Regions from separate parts of the Paenibacillus urinalis genome, predicted to be linked through region 1. Evidence: riboswitches for the same ligand, from Rfam matches in the RefSeq annotation. Region 1 holds a riboswitch; each other region holds the start of a gene.
What was found. A riboswitch is a leader RNA that binds a small molecule or an ion and turns the genes downstream of it on or off. The one in region 1 is predicted to bind cyclic di-AMP.

Region 2: linked by a shared signal. The riboswitch ahead of PUW25_RS17810 (C40 family peptidase) and the one ahead of ehuB (ectoine/hydroxyectoine ABC transporter substrate-binding protein EhuB) in region 1 are both predicted to bind cyclic di-AMP.
Region 3: linked by a shared signal. The riboswitch ahead of PUW25_RS00490 (C40 family peptidase) and the one ahead of ehuB (ectoine/hydroxyectoine ABC transporter substrate-binding protein EhuB) in region 1 are both predicted to bind cyclic di-AMP.
Region 4: linked by a shared signal. The riboswitch ahead of PUW25_RS10700 (C40 family peptidase) and the one ahead of ehuB (ectoine/hydroxyectoine ABC transporter substrate-binding protein EhuB) in region 1 are both predicted to bind cyclic di-AMP.

Annotation. Positions count from the first base shown of each region.
Region 1 covers NZ_CP118108.1:2,894,122-2,897,593, reverse strand. The annotation lists gene PUW25_RS13380 (glycoside hydrolase family 5 protein) at 1-771, shown strand, start outside; cyclic di-AMP (ydaO/yuaA leader) riboswitch at 1,097-1,240, shown strand; gene ehuB (ectoine/hydroxyectoine ABC transporter substrate-binding protein EhuB) at 1,528-2,427, shown strand; gene ehuC (ectoine/hydroxyectoine ABC transporter permease subunit EhuC) at 2,429-3,082, shown strand; gene ehuD (ectoine/hydroxyectoine ABC transporter permease subunit EhuD) at 3,085-3,472, shown strand, end outside.
Region 2 covers NZ_CP118108.1:3,847,512-3,850,983, forward strand. The annotation lists gene PUW25_RS17795 (substrate-binding domain-containing protein) at 1-95, opposite strand, end outside; gene modA (molybdate ABC transporter substrate-binding protein) at 255-1,103, shown strand; gene modB (molybdate ABC transporter permease subunit) at 1,100-1,777, shown strand; cyclic di-AMP (ydaO/yuaA leader) riboswitch at 2,185-2,323, shown strand; gene PUW25_RS17810 (C40 family peptidase) at 2,328-3,188, shown strand; gene PUW25_RS17815 (cell wall hydrolase) at 3,326-3,472, opposite strand, start outside.
Region 3 covers NZ_CP118108.1:102,341-105,812, forward strand. The annotation lists gene PUW25_RS00475 (4a-hydroxytetrahydrobiopterin dehydratase) at 59-355, shown strand; gene PUW25_RS00480 (c-type cytochrome) at 450-812, opposite strand; gene PUW25_RS00485 (GNAT family N-acetyltransferase) at 926-1,423, opposite strand; gene PUW25_RS00490 (C40 family peptidase) at 1,548-2,015, opposite strand; cyclic di-AMP (ydaO/yuaA leader) riboswitch at 2,022-2,163, opposite strand; gene PUW25_RS00495 (hypothetical protein) at 2,447-3,268, opposite strand; gene PUW25_RS00500 (M1 family metallopeptidase) at 3,281-3,472, opposite strand, start outside.
Region 4 covers NZ_CP118108.1:2,296,615-2,300,086, reverse strand. The annotation lists gene PUW25_RS10705 (DUF11 domain-containing protein) at 1-1,091, shown strand, start outside; cyclic di-AMP (ydaO/yuaA leader) riboswitch at 1,432-1,569, shown strand; gene PUW25_RS10700 (C40 family peptidase) at 1,576-2,037, shown strand; gene glgD (glucose-1-phosphate adenylyltransferase subunit GlgD) at 2,163-3,263, opposite strand; gene PUW25_RS10690 (glucose-1-phosphate adenylyltransferase) at 3,289-3,472, opposite strand, start outside.

The DNA of each region.
Region 1 (3,472 bases):
GGCGGATGGCTGTTGGTGAATGGAAGTAATCAAGCTGCCATTAAGGAAAAATACCAAAAGGTTTGGCAGCAAATTGCTACTAAATTCAGCAGCTATAATGAGCGTCTTATTTTTGAATCAATGAACGAAGTATTTGATGGTACTTACGGCAATCCGAATGCAGCATATTACGCAAATCTGAACGCCTACAATCAAATCTTTGTGGATACGGTCCGCAAGACCGGAGGCAATAACAATGCCAGATGGCTCTTGATTCCAGGCTGGAATACCAACATTGATTACACGGTAGGTAATTATGGCTTCGTTCTTCCGACGGATAATTTCAGATCTTCCGCTATTCCAAGCTCGGAGAAGAGAATCATGATCTCGGCGCACTATTACTCTCCATGGGATTTTGCAGGTGAGGAATCCGGCAATATTACACAGTGGGGTGCAACGGCAACGAATCCTTCTAAGAAATCCACTTGGGGACAAGAGGACTATCTGGAATCGCAAATCAAAGCGATGCATGATAAGTTTGTAACCCAAGGCTATCCGGTTGTCATTGGTGAATTCGGCTCTATCGATAAAACGGCGTATGATTCTACTAATAACGTTTACCGTCAAGCTTTTGCCAAAGCGGTAGCAGCAACCTCTAAGAAATACAAATCGGTTCCGGTTTATTGGGACAATGGTCATAACGGACAGCATGGATTTGCTCTGTTTAACCGCTCGAATAATACCGTTACCCAGCAAGGCATCATTAATGCCATCATGCAAGGTATGCAATAATTAAGCGATGCGTTTAATCGTACAAGCGGCGTGTTCCCGTAATAGGGGACAGGCCGTTTTTGGCTTTATACATTTACATACCTAGTCACGAGTCACTGCAACACAAAATTATATAGTTTATGTATTGATGATTTAATTCTGTTACTGCACTTGTATGGCTGATTATACTGCTTATGACCTAACAAACAAAGGAATAATGTGGGTTTGTATTCATTTGTTGAAATAGTATAACGTGGGATAAAAACAGTTGTATATTGCAAAAAACACGGAGTTTCTTCCAAAAAATCAATAAAATCGGTTTGACATTTCCAGAACATCCCTTTATCATGGAATCACGCTTAGTTTTCAGATACAGAATCTGGAAAGCGGGGGAACCAGTATTAATGGGGCGAATCACTTGAATTCGAGTGTAGGGTACCATCTTACCCGAGTCCGTCAGCTAACCTCGTCAGCAGTGGATGGGTCTTGTATACATAATGCATATCATCACAAAAGGCCCTTTTTAATTCTAAGGGGGCCTTTTTCTTCATTTTGACCCCTGCTGGCGGAGCTATGTCTTGTTCCCTGGATAGGCGGTCATTTTTTAATTTTACAAGGGGGGATCATGAGAAAAAACGAAAGAAACTCATAAAATGTCAGTTAGGTGAGTACAAGTAAATCAAAAGGACTTGTTTGGGGCTTGTTTTCATACTGACTCGTGACTTTTTGATGTTTAATATCCTAGTAAAAACATATATATACTAGGTTAATTTTGCTATGCCATTTATCAAGATTACAGAACGTGGAAAGGTTGTGGGATGTTTGAAGAAGGGCGTTATTCTTGTATTGTTAACTGTTTTGGTATTGTCATTGACAGCATGTGGGGAAAAAGGAAGCACCCTTGATCAAGCGATTGATCAGGGATATATCACGGTGGGATTTGCTAACGAGAAGCCTTACGCCTATAAAGACGAAAATGGAGAGCTAACGGGCGAAGCCGTCGAGATTGCAAAAGTTATCCTAGAAAGACTAGGTGTAAAAGAGATGAAGGGCGAGCTTACAGAGTTTGGTTCTTTAATCGCGGGTCTTCAAGCAGATCGTTTTGACATGATTACGGCAGGTATGTTTATTAATCCTAATCGCTGTTCAGCTGTATTATTTGCAGATCCGGAATACAGCATTGGGGAGTCGCTCGCGGTAAAACAAGGGAATCCCCTTAACCTAACCAGCTATGAAGATATTGCGGCAGATGATAATGCCAAAGTAGCAGTTATGACAGGAGCTGTAGAAATTGGTTATATGGAAGAGTCGGGAGTTCCTTCTGACCGTATTGTTCAGGTTCCCGATCAAGCCTCAGCTATTAGTGCTTTGCAAGCAGACAGAGTACAGGCGATCACCATGACAGGTCCGTCGCTTACCGCTATGCTGGAGTCCGCGAGCGATGATCAGATTGAACGTGTTGAAGGTTTCAAGCAGCCTGTCATTGATGGTGAGAGTGTCCGCGGGTATGGAGCGACAGCATTTCGTCAGGCGGATACGGAATTTCAAGAAGCATACAATGCTGAGCTTACAAAAATGAAGGAGTCGGGTGAGCTGTTAGAAATTTTGCAGGAATTTGGATTTACTGAAGAAGAGCTTCCAGGCGAAATGACAGCTGCAGCCCTATGCGGAGAATAACATGCCAAGTTCATGGCTTGATTTTCTCCCAACCCTGCTGAAAGGGGCAGAAATTACAATAACGGTCGCTTTCTTTTCAGCAATTCTGGCTCTAATCGTAGCCTTTGCGGCTGGGCTCTGCCGCTTGTCTAAACTATGGATCGTTCGCACTCTTACTACGATATACGTTGAGATATTTCGAGGAACTTCACTTCTTGTTCAGTTATTCTGGCTATATTTTGCACTTCCGTTCATCGGGATCGAGCTTCCAAAAATGTTGGCTGCCATCCTTGCTGTAGGACTTAATTATGGTGCATACGGATCAGAGATTGTTCGAAGTGCTGTACTCTCGGTACCGAAAGGACAATGGGAGGCAGCAACAGCATTAAATATGAAGCCTGGCCTGCGGTTGTGGAACGTTATTCTCCCCCAAGCCTCCATGCAGATGCTCCCTCCGTTCGGTAATCAGCTTGTGGAGCTCATCAAGTCGACTTCACTTGTATATTTCATTACGATGGCGGATTTGACATATCAGGCGATGGTTCTACGCAACAATTACATTTCCTGGACAACGGAGATCCTTATTCTGCTGCTCCTCATGTATTTTGTCATCACTACGCTCGTTTCAATGGGAGTCAGACAGCTAGAGCGTAAACTGACAGCGGGGAGGTTGTAAGCATGTGGGATTGGAATTATGTCGTTGAAATTTTGCCGGAACTGATTGGTGCTCTCCAAATGACGGTATGGATTACGCTTTGCGCCTTTGTCCTGGCACTAATTGTGGGGCTTCTCCTCGCCTTTGCTGCTCGAAGCAAATTCAAACCGATCTCGCTGATCACCAAAGGAATTATTGAATTTGTAAGAAACACACCATTACTGGTGCAGGTCTTCTTCCTATACTACAGCCTGCCGTTGATCACGAATTTATCCATTCCTGCGTTCTATGCAGGCGTAATCGGACTTGGCCTTCACTACAGCACTTATTTATCAGAAGTGTACAGATCAGGTATTGAAGCAGTGGATAAGGGGCAATGGGAAGCAGCGACTGCACTGAACTATACAAAGG
Region 2 (3,472 bases), 950 kb from region 1:
GTAAGCTGCCCCTTCTTAATCAGATCGTACACCGTTAATTTTGATATTTTTAGTAGCTGGGCGATTTCCTCGGTTGTATAGGAAATATCAGTCACATCTACCACCCCTCTTGTCAGGTATGCAATAACAAATGATTAATGCTATTGATTGTACCATACTCTTTTCTTACCCTCGTATTGTAATTGTTCAAAGAACCAATATAATATATTTAATTATATCTAATTATAATCAAATATATCGATTGGATGGAGATTATGTTAAAACAAACGAAGCTTAGTATGATTTCTTTCTTCCTTCTAGCTCTGGTATTCATATCTGCCTGTGCATCACCCAATGCTTCTTCACCAAACCCTTCAGCAGACCATAACAATTCGGACAGCAGCGCATCCTCGACTCCTTCATCTGAACGCACAGAGCTGACGATCTCAGCGGCTGCAAGCTTAACTGATGTACTGGAGGAACTACAGCCTCGCTTTGAGACAGCTCATCCTGGTATAAAGCTCAGCTTCAACTTTGGCGGCTCCGGCTCTCTTCAGCAGCAGATTGAGCAAGGGGCACCGGCTGATCTGTTTTTGTCAGCAGCTGAGAAAAATATGCAGGCCCTTATAGATAAGGGGCTCATGGATACAGAAAATACGACTACGCTGTTAACCAACGAGATCGTACTGATTACATCCAGCAGCAACGAGCTGCCTATGTCCTCTGAGCAGGATCTCACTGCTGAAGATATCAAGATTGTTGCCCTCGGCATACCTGAAAGTGTACCTGCAGGAAGCTATGCACAAGAGGCGCTTACTTCGCTTGGCTTATATGAACAGCTCCAACCCAAAATAGTTCAGGCCAAGGATGTGCGGCAAGTATTACAGTATGTCGAAACCGGGAATGCCGATGCCGGATTTGTATACAAAACAGATGCACTTACTTCCAGCAAAGTGAAGATCGTGCACACTGTCGATCCCTCAAGCTACACAGCAATTACATACCCTGTAGGTGTGGTATTGGACAGTGCGCATCCCGAAGCGGCAAAAGCGGTTTATGACTTTTTACAGTCTTCTGAAGCCCAAGCTGTATTTACTAAATACGGGTTCTCGGTGCCTGAATGATGTCAGCTTCATTTGACTGGCATGACTTCTGGGCTCCTGTGCGCTTATCCTTACTGGTTGCCCTATTGTCCAGTGTTATCACGATTGTGATGGGCGGGCTTACTGCAAGATGGATGTCCAAGAGCAAGTTCAAAGGAAAGCTGCTGCTAGAAACAGCGTTTATGCTGCCAATGGTCCTTCCACCCACGGTTGTAGGCTTTCTGCTGCTCGTCCTGCTGGGGAGAAATAGCTGGATCGGAGCATGGATTGAGGCCATCTTTGCCGCACCTGTCGTATTCTCATGGACAGCCTGTGTCATCGCCGCCGTTGTCGTCTCGTTTCCACTGGTGTATCAGACGATGAAGGTCGGATTTACGTCCATTGATTCCGAGCTTGAAGCTTCCGGACGCTCGATCGGTGCGAATGAATGGCAGGTATTCCGGTATATTACACTTCCACTCATCTGGCCTTCTGTTATTTCTGCTTATATTCTCGGATTTGCACGAGCGCTTGGTGAGTTCGGCGCAACGCTGATGCTTGCAGGCAATATTCCAGGAAAAACTCAAACCGTCCCTACTGCCATATACATTGCTGTGGACAGCGGGAATACGGTCATGGCCTGGGCCTGGACGATTGCGATCGTACTTATGTCGTTCCTGCTGCTGCTTCTGACAGGACGCAGAAAAAAGAATTAGCATTGTATATATATATAAACAGAACCACTCCAATGCAGCGGCAGGAAATCAGTGAAATCAGTGTATGCAGCATAAATAATAGTTCAAACCAAACCCTTAGTTGATTTTAACGAAGGGTTTTTTGGTGCTCAATTTATTAATATATTTTCGTTTTTGGAATTATTACAATATATGGATATAAAATGGGTCCCGAAAACAATTTATTTAGTTACAATATTGTTACTTTAATGGATACCTGTTTCAAATCAATGACAATTTATTACCCGACTTAGCGGAAATTATTCGAAAAAATCCGGTTCTTTCTATGTTTTATTCCAGTAATTGGTGTACAAAAAGTAAAACAAAGGTAACATTTTTGATACTTTTTAACCTTAATTTATTATATATTAATTACAGTTAATTCATATTAAAAAAGTGTGCCGAATCTATCAGAATAGTACGGGGGACGATTTACAACATTTGGGGTGAATGCAGCAGTTAAGAAATGCTAGAGTACCTTCTACTCGAACCCGACAACTAACCTCGGAGGCAATTGGAGGAAATTTTCAGAATGAAGAAGTTTGGTAAATATATGTTGTTCTCATCCCTGCTCGCAGCTGGGTTAATCATGGGTAATGGACAAGCAGATGCATCCTCATCCAGTACCAATACGGTAAATATTCAAGTGAACAGTAATCTGATCGATTTCCCAGATGCGGAGCCATTCCTGGATCAGAATTACAGTACACAAGTGCCGGTCCGCATGCTTGCTGACGAAATGAACTATACGATTAAAGTATTTAAGAGCGGAAAAGAAACGGTGGTCAAGCTGTCCAAGGGCGGTACAACCATTCGTATTCAAACCAACCAGACGACTGCGATGGTCAATAGCAGCAAAGTAAGTCTTGGCACGCAAGTGTTCATCCGAAATGACCGTACATATGTACCCATTCGTTTTGTATCAGAAGCCATGGGCTATGACGTAACTTGGAAAAAGGATCTTATGCTGGCCATGATTAGCACAACCGGTAAAACATACAGCCCTGCACTTATTCCAAACGACCATGTCAAAGGCACCAGCATTGTAAATGAAGCGATGAATCACATCGGCGTTCCTTATGTTTACGGCGGTTCAACCACAAGCGGGTTCGACTGCTCTGGTCTGGTTAAATATGTATTCGATAAATACGGAGTATCCCTGCCGCGTACAGCAGCTACCCAATATAACCAAGGCTCATCTGTATCCAAAGGAAACCTGCAGCAAGGCGATCTGGTCTTCTTCAAGACAACAGGAAGCTCGATCTCTCATGTCGGTATCTATGTAGGAAACAATAATTTTATTTCAGCGACCAGTTCCTCCGGTGTAAAAATCGACAGCCTGGACAATACCTATTGGGGTCCTAAATACGTCGGTGCAAAAAGAGTTCTATAAAATGAAATGTATATAATTAAAACCCCTTTGCTGCTTGCCTGCAAAGGGGTTCATTATGTATGCTCTGTATTGATACCTATAGCAAAGAAGCTGCCACAGTAATTTTGTGGCAGCTTCTTTTTATATATGATATTGGATTAGTTCGTAAACAGATGATTACCGATCTGCTTGATCGCTGGACGTTCCTTGCTCCATTCGGAGGTTGCGATCTCAGGGTTATAGTAGTACAGAGCTCCACCTGACGGATCCCAGCCATTGAGCGCACTCTTTGCCGCCTTGATCGC
Region 3 (3,472 bases), 2.7 Mb from region 1:
TGAGGCACCGGGTCTGCTGAATGTAAGTACGTCTTATCAAGGAGGTTAGATTGAAGCGATGGTCTTTACACAAGAGGAAGTAGAAGCTCATCTAGATAAACTTGAGGGCTGGGAATACGAAGAGGGGCGCTGGATTGTCCGTAAATTCACGTTTACCAGCTTCATGAAGGGGATTGCCTTTGTTGATGAAGTCGGATTAATATCCGAGGCATTCAATCATCACCCTTTTATCACCATCGATCATAAAGTGGTCACACTGCGGCTCACTTCATGGGATGATGGAGGAATAACAGCGATCGATATTAAAGAAGCACAACAATATAATGAAGCTTACGATAGAATGATGCAAAATTAAGCTGCAATAGGAATTAACAAAACACGCCTGCAGGAGTATGTTCTGACGACAGATACAGACTCTTGCAGGCGTGTTTTATTTAAGTTATACGATTCTACTTCTTCTCGGCCAGCCACAAAGCAAGGTTGGCAATCTCTTCTTCCGTGAGTTGACCTTCAAACGCCGGCATCCCGCCGCTTGTGCCTTCACTAATAATCTGGTACAGCTTATTGGCATCATGTTCTGCACCAATGGTTTGCAATGACGGCCCCATACCGCCTTCCAGTTGATTACCGTGACAAGTAATACAGCTTGCCTTCGCCTTCTCCTCAGCAGCAGCAGCGTCTAGTGTTACCTCAGGCATTGCCGGAGGCTGTTCCTCTTCAGCCACATGTTCTCTTCCTGGAACCGTAAACATTAACACGAGGGCAAAAGCGCAAGCGAAGAAAAATAACCCACTCATGATCCATTTCTTCATTCGTTGTGTCCTCCTACTATGTACAATCCTTCATTTATTATAAAGGATCATGAACCTGCTTCATAGTATTTTATGGTAAATATTTAAACAAAAGTTAGGAGAGACAATCATGTCTATTTGAGCTTTGTTCCGGTATACACCATACAGAAGAACAGCTTAGGACCCTCTGGCGTAAGACGCTCATAGGTATCATGAATAGCAAATCCCGCTTTCTCATAAGTGCGGATCGCTCTTTTATTCCAGGTGAGAACTTCAAGATCAATCTCATTCTGCGGCTGCCGGGCAGCAGCTTCTTGTACAATGGAGCTTACGAAGGGGGCTCCGAGCCCCTGCCCGCACAGATCAGGTCTCAGACCGAGACCAAGCCGGGTCACACCGGCTAGAGGAAATAATTGTGCGAACCCGTATAGCTCACCGGTATCATTTACAATGGATAAATATTGTGTGCCTCGGAGCTTAGGGTCGCCGAATTCAATCTCAAGTGCCTTCATTTGCTCCCAGGGCAGCCAGCCATATATGTTATAAGGAGGTTCGTACTGCCAAGTGCAGATCTCAGCTGCATGCTCTTCACTCATAGAAAGGGCATGAAAGGTCGTGCCTTTCTGCGTCATGTCATCGTCTCCTTTGATTCCTCATCAAATAGTCCTCCCTAATATAATATAAAAAGCCCGAAGATGGATTACTATTTAGTAATCTAATCTTCGGGCTATAAAGTTCGTTCCAGCACAATGTTGCTTAATCTAATGCAGCAGTTTCGTATTCTTCCGTACTCATGATACGTTTTGCACCAACGTAACGTTTTTCATAGTAGCTCTCGTCCAGCTTGCTGATAATAACTCCTTTGGAGGAGGAAGCATGTGCAAATTTACCGTCACCTACGAAGATGCCGACATGGGATACACCATTTCCGCTTGTGTTAAAAAATACAAGGTCGCCAGGTCTCATCTCAGAACGGGATACAGACTTGCCCATTTTGTATTGAGAACCAGATTGATGAGGCAGATCGATGCCGAGTTTATCAAATACATACATGGTAAAACCAGAGCAATCAAATCCGTTTAAAGTCGTACCGCCATATTTATATTCGGTTCCCTTAGCGTTATCAATGACCTTGTCCATTTTGGAATCGGCGAATGCACTTCCTGTTCCGATGGAGAATGCAATAGCAAGACTCAGTGCTGCAGCAGTTAGTGACTTTTTCAAGAAAAAATAATCCCCTTCCAATGCCTGCGAGGTTAGCTTAAGGATTCGGTAGAAGGTTCCCCTATGATCACTTACGTTGCGAGATCAATTCACCCATAAAAGTGGTTCCCCCGCTTCCCAGATGCCAGGAATTTGGCTGTTCTAATGATGTGCACCTGTGAAAGTCGCTCACTCTTGTAAGACTATGTACTTAGTTAGTTAGTAAAAGTTACAACAATTATTACAAAGTTGTTACTAGAAGTTCTGGGCCTATTGTAACAGAGATTGTGTAAATTTGGCAATCGTTTTTTGATAAAATATTACAAAAAACAAGCCTCACTCTAGGAAAAGAGCGAGACTTGTAAACTATTTTGACGTTAAGCAGTCGGACTTAATTTCTACTATGAAAGCGTTATATTCGCGCTGGAGCGATATTATTTGAGACAATAAATTCAGGCCTCTTCGCTGTTGGATCGCCAAATGCTGAATTGCGAACTAATCTTCCATACATTGATCAGTGATCGAACGAGATGGTAAGACTGCTGGAGAATGAGGGCTAATAGTCCTGTCCATATGAGAGATACGGCCGTGAAAGCACTGAACAGCAGAATAGCAAGCGTACTAAGTGTCAGGGCAACTCCAGTGACAGGAAGTGCATGACGGAGGCAGATCCATACGGCGCCAAGGCTGCTTCGACTACCTGTCAGTCCAAACTGGACATATAGGAGCAGCTGCTTGATGATGTAGGCATAAACGATCCATAAGATGACGTAAGGAGCCGCCTGCAGAAGAAGATTCTGGTTGTAGACGGCATTCATGAGAATGGGGAGCACCTTTGGAAGGATCCAGTAGGCAGGCAGCAGCAGCAAGATGATCTCAACGAGATAGAGTAGAGATGTCTTTTTCCAGTGCTTAAGTGTCCCTCGAAAAAAGGAGAAGCTTTTGGTGCTTGCGTCTTCATGAAGGCTGTGAAACAGACCCGCCCGAATCAGTGGAGTAATGAGCATCCTTAAAATAAACATGAGGACAAGCAGCCATACATATTCATGGACTGTGGAGCTGGTGCTCAAGCTGATCTGCCCCTCTAACCAGAACAAGATCTGGCTGAGCTCATGAGGAGGGGGATCCGGATAGCGCATAAGCAAGGGAATGACCGCAGAGGATACAATCTTGTACAGAAGCACACCCCATAGCAGCTGGTACAGAAACAAGAATATAACGATTAGAAAATGACGCTTCACCAATTTAAAACCTTCGGAGAGATAAAATTTCATCAACTATACACCTCACCATGACAGACTTCCGAGCAAGAGCTCCAACACTTTGGTAATACTGATATTAAACCGGGTCTCCAACACTTCATCTCCTTCAGCTTTTAAGTAGTTGTTCATATGCTTGTTCTCAAGTGTGATGGAGTACTCGGGATCAACCATTGCCCACTCCAGCGGAGACTTGTAAGTCAGGTTGTAGATGATTTC
Region 4 (3,472 bases), 600 kb from region 1:
CCGTGATCAATGCGAGATTGAGCGTAATGCTCTCTGCAGGATTGAGCTTTGTACCGGGGAGTGTGATACTTAACGGTATTATCTCCCCGGGTCTTGATCCTGTTCAAGGCTTTATACTTCCCGTCATTAATCCTGGGGAGGTTGTACAGCTGACATACCAAGTTCGTGTGCTCAGCGTTAGTCGTCCCTTATCCAGTGAAGTATTCGTCACTTACTCCTCTGACGGGCTGCCTGTTCAAACCGGTTCCAATGAGGTCATACTCTCCCCGGTTGAGCCCGTCGTGAACATGGTCGTAACGGTCATGCCGGAGCAAGTCACCTATGGAGGCGCTGTTCAGTTTACCGCTGAAATAAGGAATGAGGGAGATCTCCCGATTGAGGCCGTTTACTATATGAATTTTCCACAAGGTTTGATCTTCGAGGATTATTCGGTTCAAATTAACGGGGTCGAGGTTCACAATGCAAATCCAGTGCTAGGTATAAGACTGGGTACTTTGTTTCCTCGATCCAGAACGGTTATTTCGTACCGAGCCCTTGTATCCTTCACCCCCTATTCTCGAATTACGCAGATGAATCTGATCAATCAAGCAGCTCTCCAGTTTACGTATCGACTGACCGATAGCAGAACGGTCTCGCTTCGTGAGGAGACAGAGGTCCAGGTATTATTTCTTGCACCTGTTATTCAGGCGGAGCTCACTTCACAGCCTGTCCGGGTTGAGCGGGGTGATGATGTCACCATACGAATCTTGGTTCGCAATACGGGAAATCTTGCAGCAGCTCTATCGCTGCGAGGTCTCATTCCACCGGGTACAGCGCTTATGAGGGGAATCTTGCACTTCCAGGATGGGACCATAAAGCCCTTCTCAATACAAGATTTGATAGACGGGATACTCATCATAGGGGTTCTTGAGCCGGGACAATATGCAGAGATTGAATATATCGTTCGTGTGAATATCGAAGGACTTCTGCCATCCGATTTGTTAAAAGGGTACGTTACTGTATTATTTACTTATTTGTTTGAGAACAAGGAATATACGCTGGAAGTTCATACGAACGAATATATCATTGTAATCGAGCAGCATGATGAATAGAAATATCATATTCAATATATAAAAATCCCTCACTTCATTCCTGGAAGTGAGGGATTTTCTATTCTTGGATGATACTTAACTCTTCATTCTACTAAATTCGACAAAAACTAATGACAAGTTTGTTAGAAATTTATGAACGAATGAACACCTTCTAAAGTTCCTATACCTTCGGTTTAACGAGCACTTCACGATTTATTTTACACAACAACGAAAAAACTATGCCAAACTTCGGAAAAGAGAGTTGATAAATATACCAGTGAATGATAAAATCCAAAAGTAGATAAAGTAACAATTTCGTAATCATTAATGTCACTTTCGTTGTCGAAATCATTAGGTGTATGACTGATAACTGCCGAATTCTCGCACCAAGAAGCGGGGGACCCGACCATTTATGGGTGAATTGATCAATATTAAAGTGATCATAGGGAACCTTCAACCGAATCCTTAGCTAACCTCGCAGGCATTGGAAGGAGTATTATTTACTTTGAAAAAGACACTAACAGCAGCGGCACTAGGGTTCGCTCTATTATTCTCCGCAGGAGTTACAGAAGCATCCGCTTCTATTCTATCTAAAACAGTTAACAATACCGTAGGCATACCGTACCAATTTGGCGGTTCTACTCTATCAGGGTTCGATTGCTCTGGGTTTACTCGATATGTATATAAGCAGCTTGGCGTGAATCTGCCTCATAGCTCTAAACAGCAATTTCATAAAGGACAGGCTATCAAGAAATCCGAGCTTGTAAAGGGAGATCTTGTCTTCTTTAATACCAGCGGATCCGGTGTTTCTCATGTGGGAATTTACCTGGGCAACAATCAATTTGTGTCCGCTACCTCTTCCAAAGGAATTGCCATTACACCGATCAACAAAGGCTACTGGAGCTCCAAATATTACGGCGCCAAAAGAATGCTGAGCCCGGCCTCTGCTGAGAGAGCTGGATTATAATTACATTACCCGATTTATTATCGTTCAATCAAATAGTGTAATCCTATAAAATCAATAACAGAAGGTCCAGGAATAATTCCTGGACCTTCTGTTGTATTTGTCACAGCCGACTTGAAGCATTATGTTTAGATTTGGCTGCTCTTCGCAATGACATAAGGCTTCTTGGCATCACCAATCAGCCGGCGATCTACAGATAAGTGTACATCCTTATCCAATATCACGTTCTCAAGCACTGCATTCTCCTCAATTACACATTTCTGCATAATAATTGAGTTGTGGATCTGTGCCCCGTTATGTATCTTGACCCCTCTGAAAATGATACTGTTCTCCACCGTTCCCCCAATAACGCATCCATTCGCAATTAAGGAATTATGGACTTCCGCCTGTTCCAAATAACGCGTTGGCGGCTCATACTTAATCTTGGTATGCACCTCATGATATTTAAACAGCTTGTTGTACTGTTCCTGCTGAAGCAGCTCCAGGCTGTTGCGGTAATAGCTGTCTACGGAGTTAATCACGGCATGATATCCAGTATAGGCATAAGCTGCAATTTTGAGATTGGCCAGGTTGTTCTGTATTCCATCTCGGAAAAAATGATTATGGCCGTGAGCAATACAATGATCTATTAATTTCAGAAATAACTGCTTCTCTATAATAAATGCACCCAAATAAATATTAGGATGTCCACCTTCCCCATGCATCCCGGTGACCCAGCCGTTATCCACATCCATCCGGATGCTTGATTCATATTCGGGGAGGATTTCATCTGCTCTTTTATACAGTAATGTGATGTCAGCTTGTGTTTCCAAATGGTAATTAAACATCTCTCTGTAATCAACTGTGTAGAGATGCTGGCTGCCGGTATGAATAATATGTGTTCCAGACCCTCTTAGGAAAAAATCACGATTGTTATGAAAATGCTGCAAATCCCCTTTGGATCTGTCGGTGGGGTCATTCCAATCCGGCGGCAATATGAACAGTCCTCCATGCTTGCGATCCAAATCCCAAGGCGCACCTTCCCCTAAATGATCCATCAGGGATCGATATTTACGACGGACGAATAAAGCGATGTTATGAACTCCGGAATGCATCATATTGGACAGGACAAAATCAATTAAACGATACCTGCCTGCAAATGGAACGGCTGCGCCGCAGCGAAAATATGTTAATTCGTTCATTAAATCGAGTTCATGATCCAAATTCACTACACCCATGAGCTGTTGCATATATCGGCCACCGTCCCTGTTCATATTATTTCAAACCATAGGTATGAGGTCTGTAAGCTTCATCAACGAGCAATATTTCATCCTGATCCTCTCCACCTATTGTAGAGCCGTCTCTGATGATCATATTTTCGCTCACGATCGCTTTATGGATCTTGACGTTCTTCCCAATCTTCACCTTAGGCATGATCACCGAATCTGTAATTTCGCTT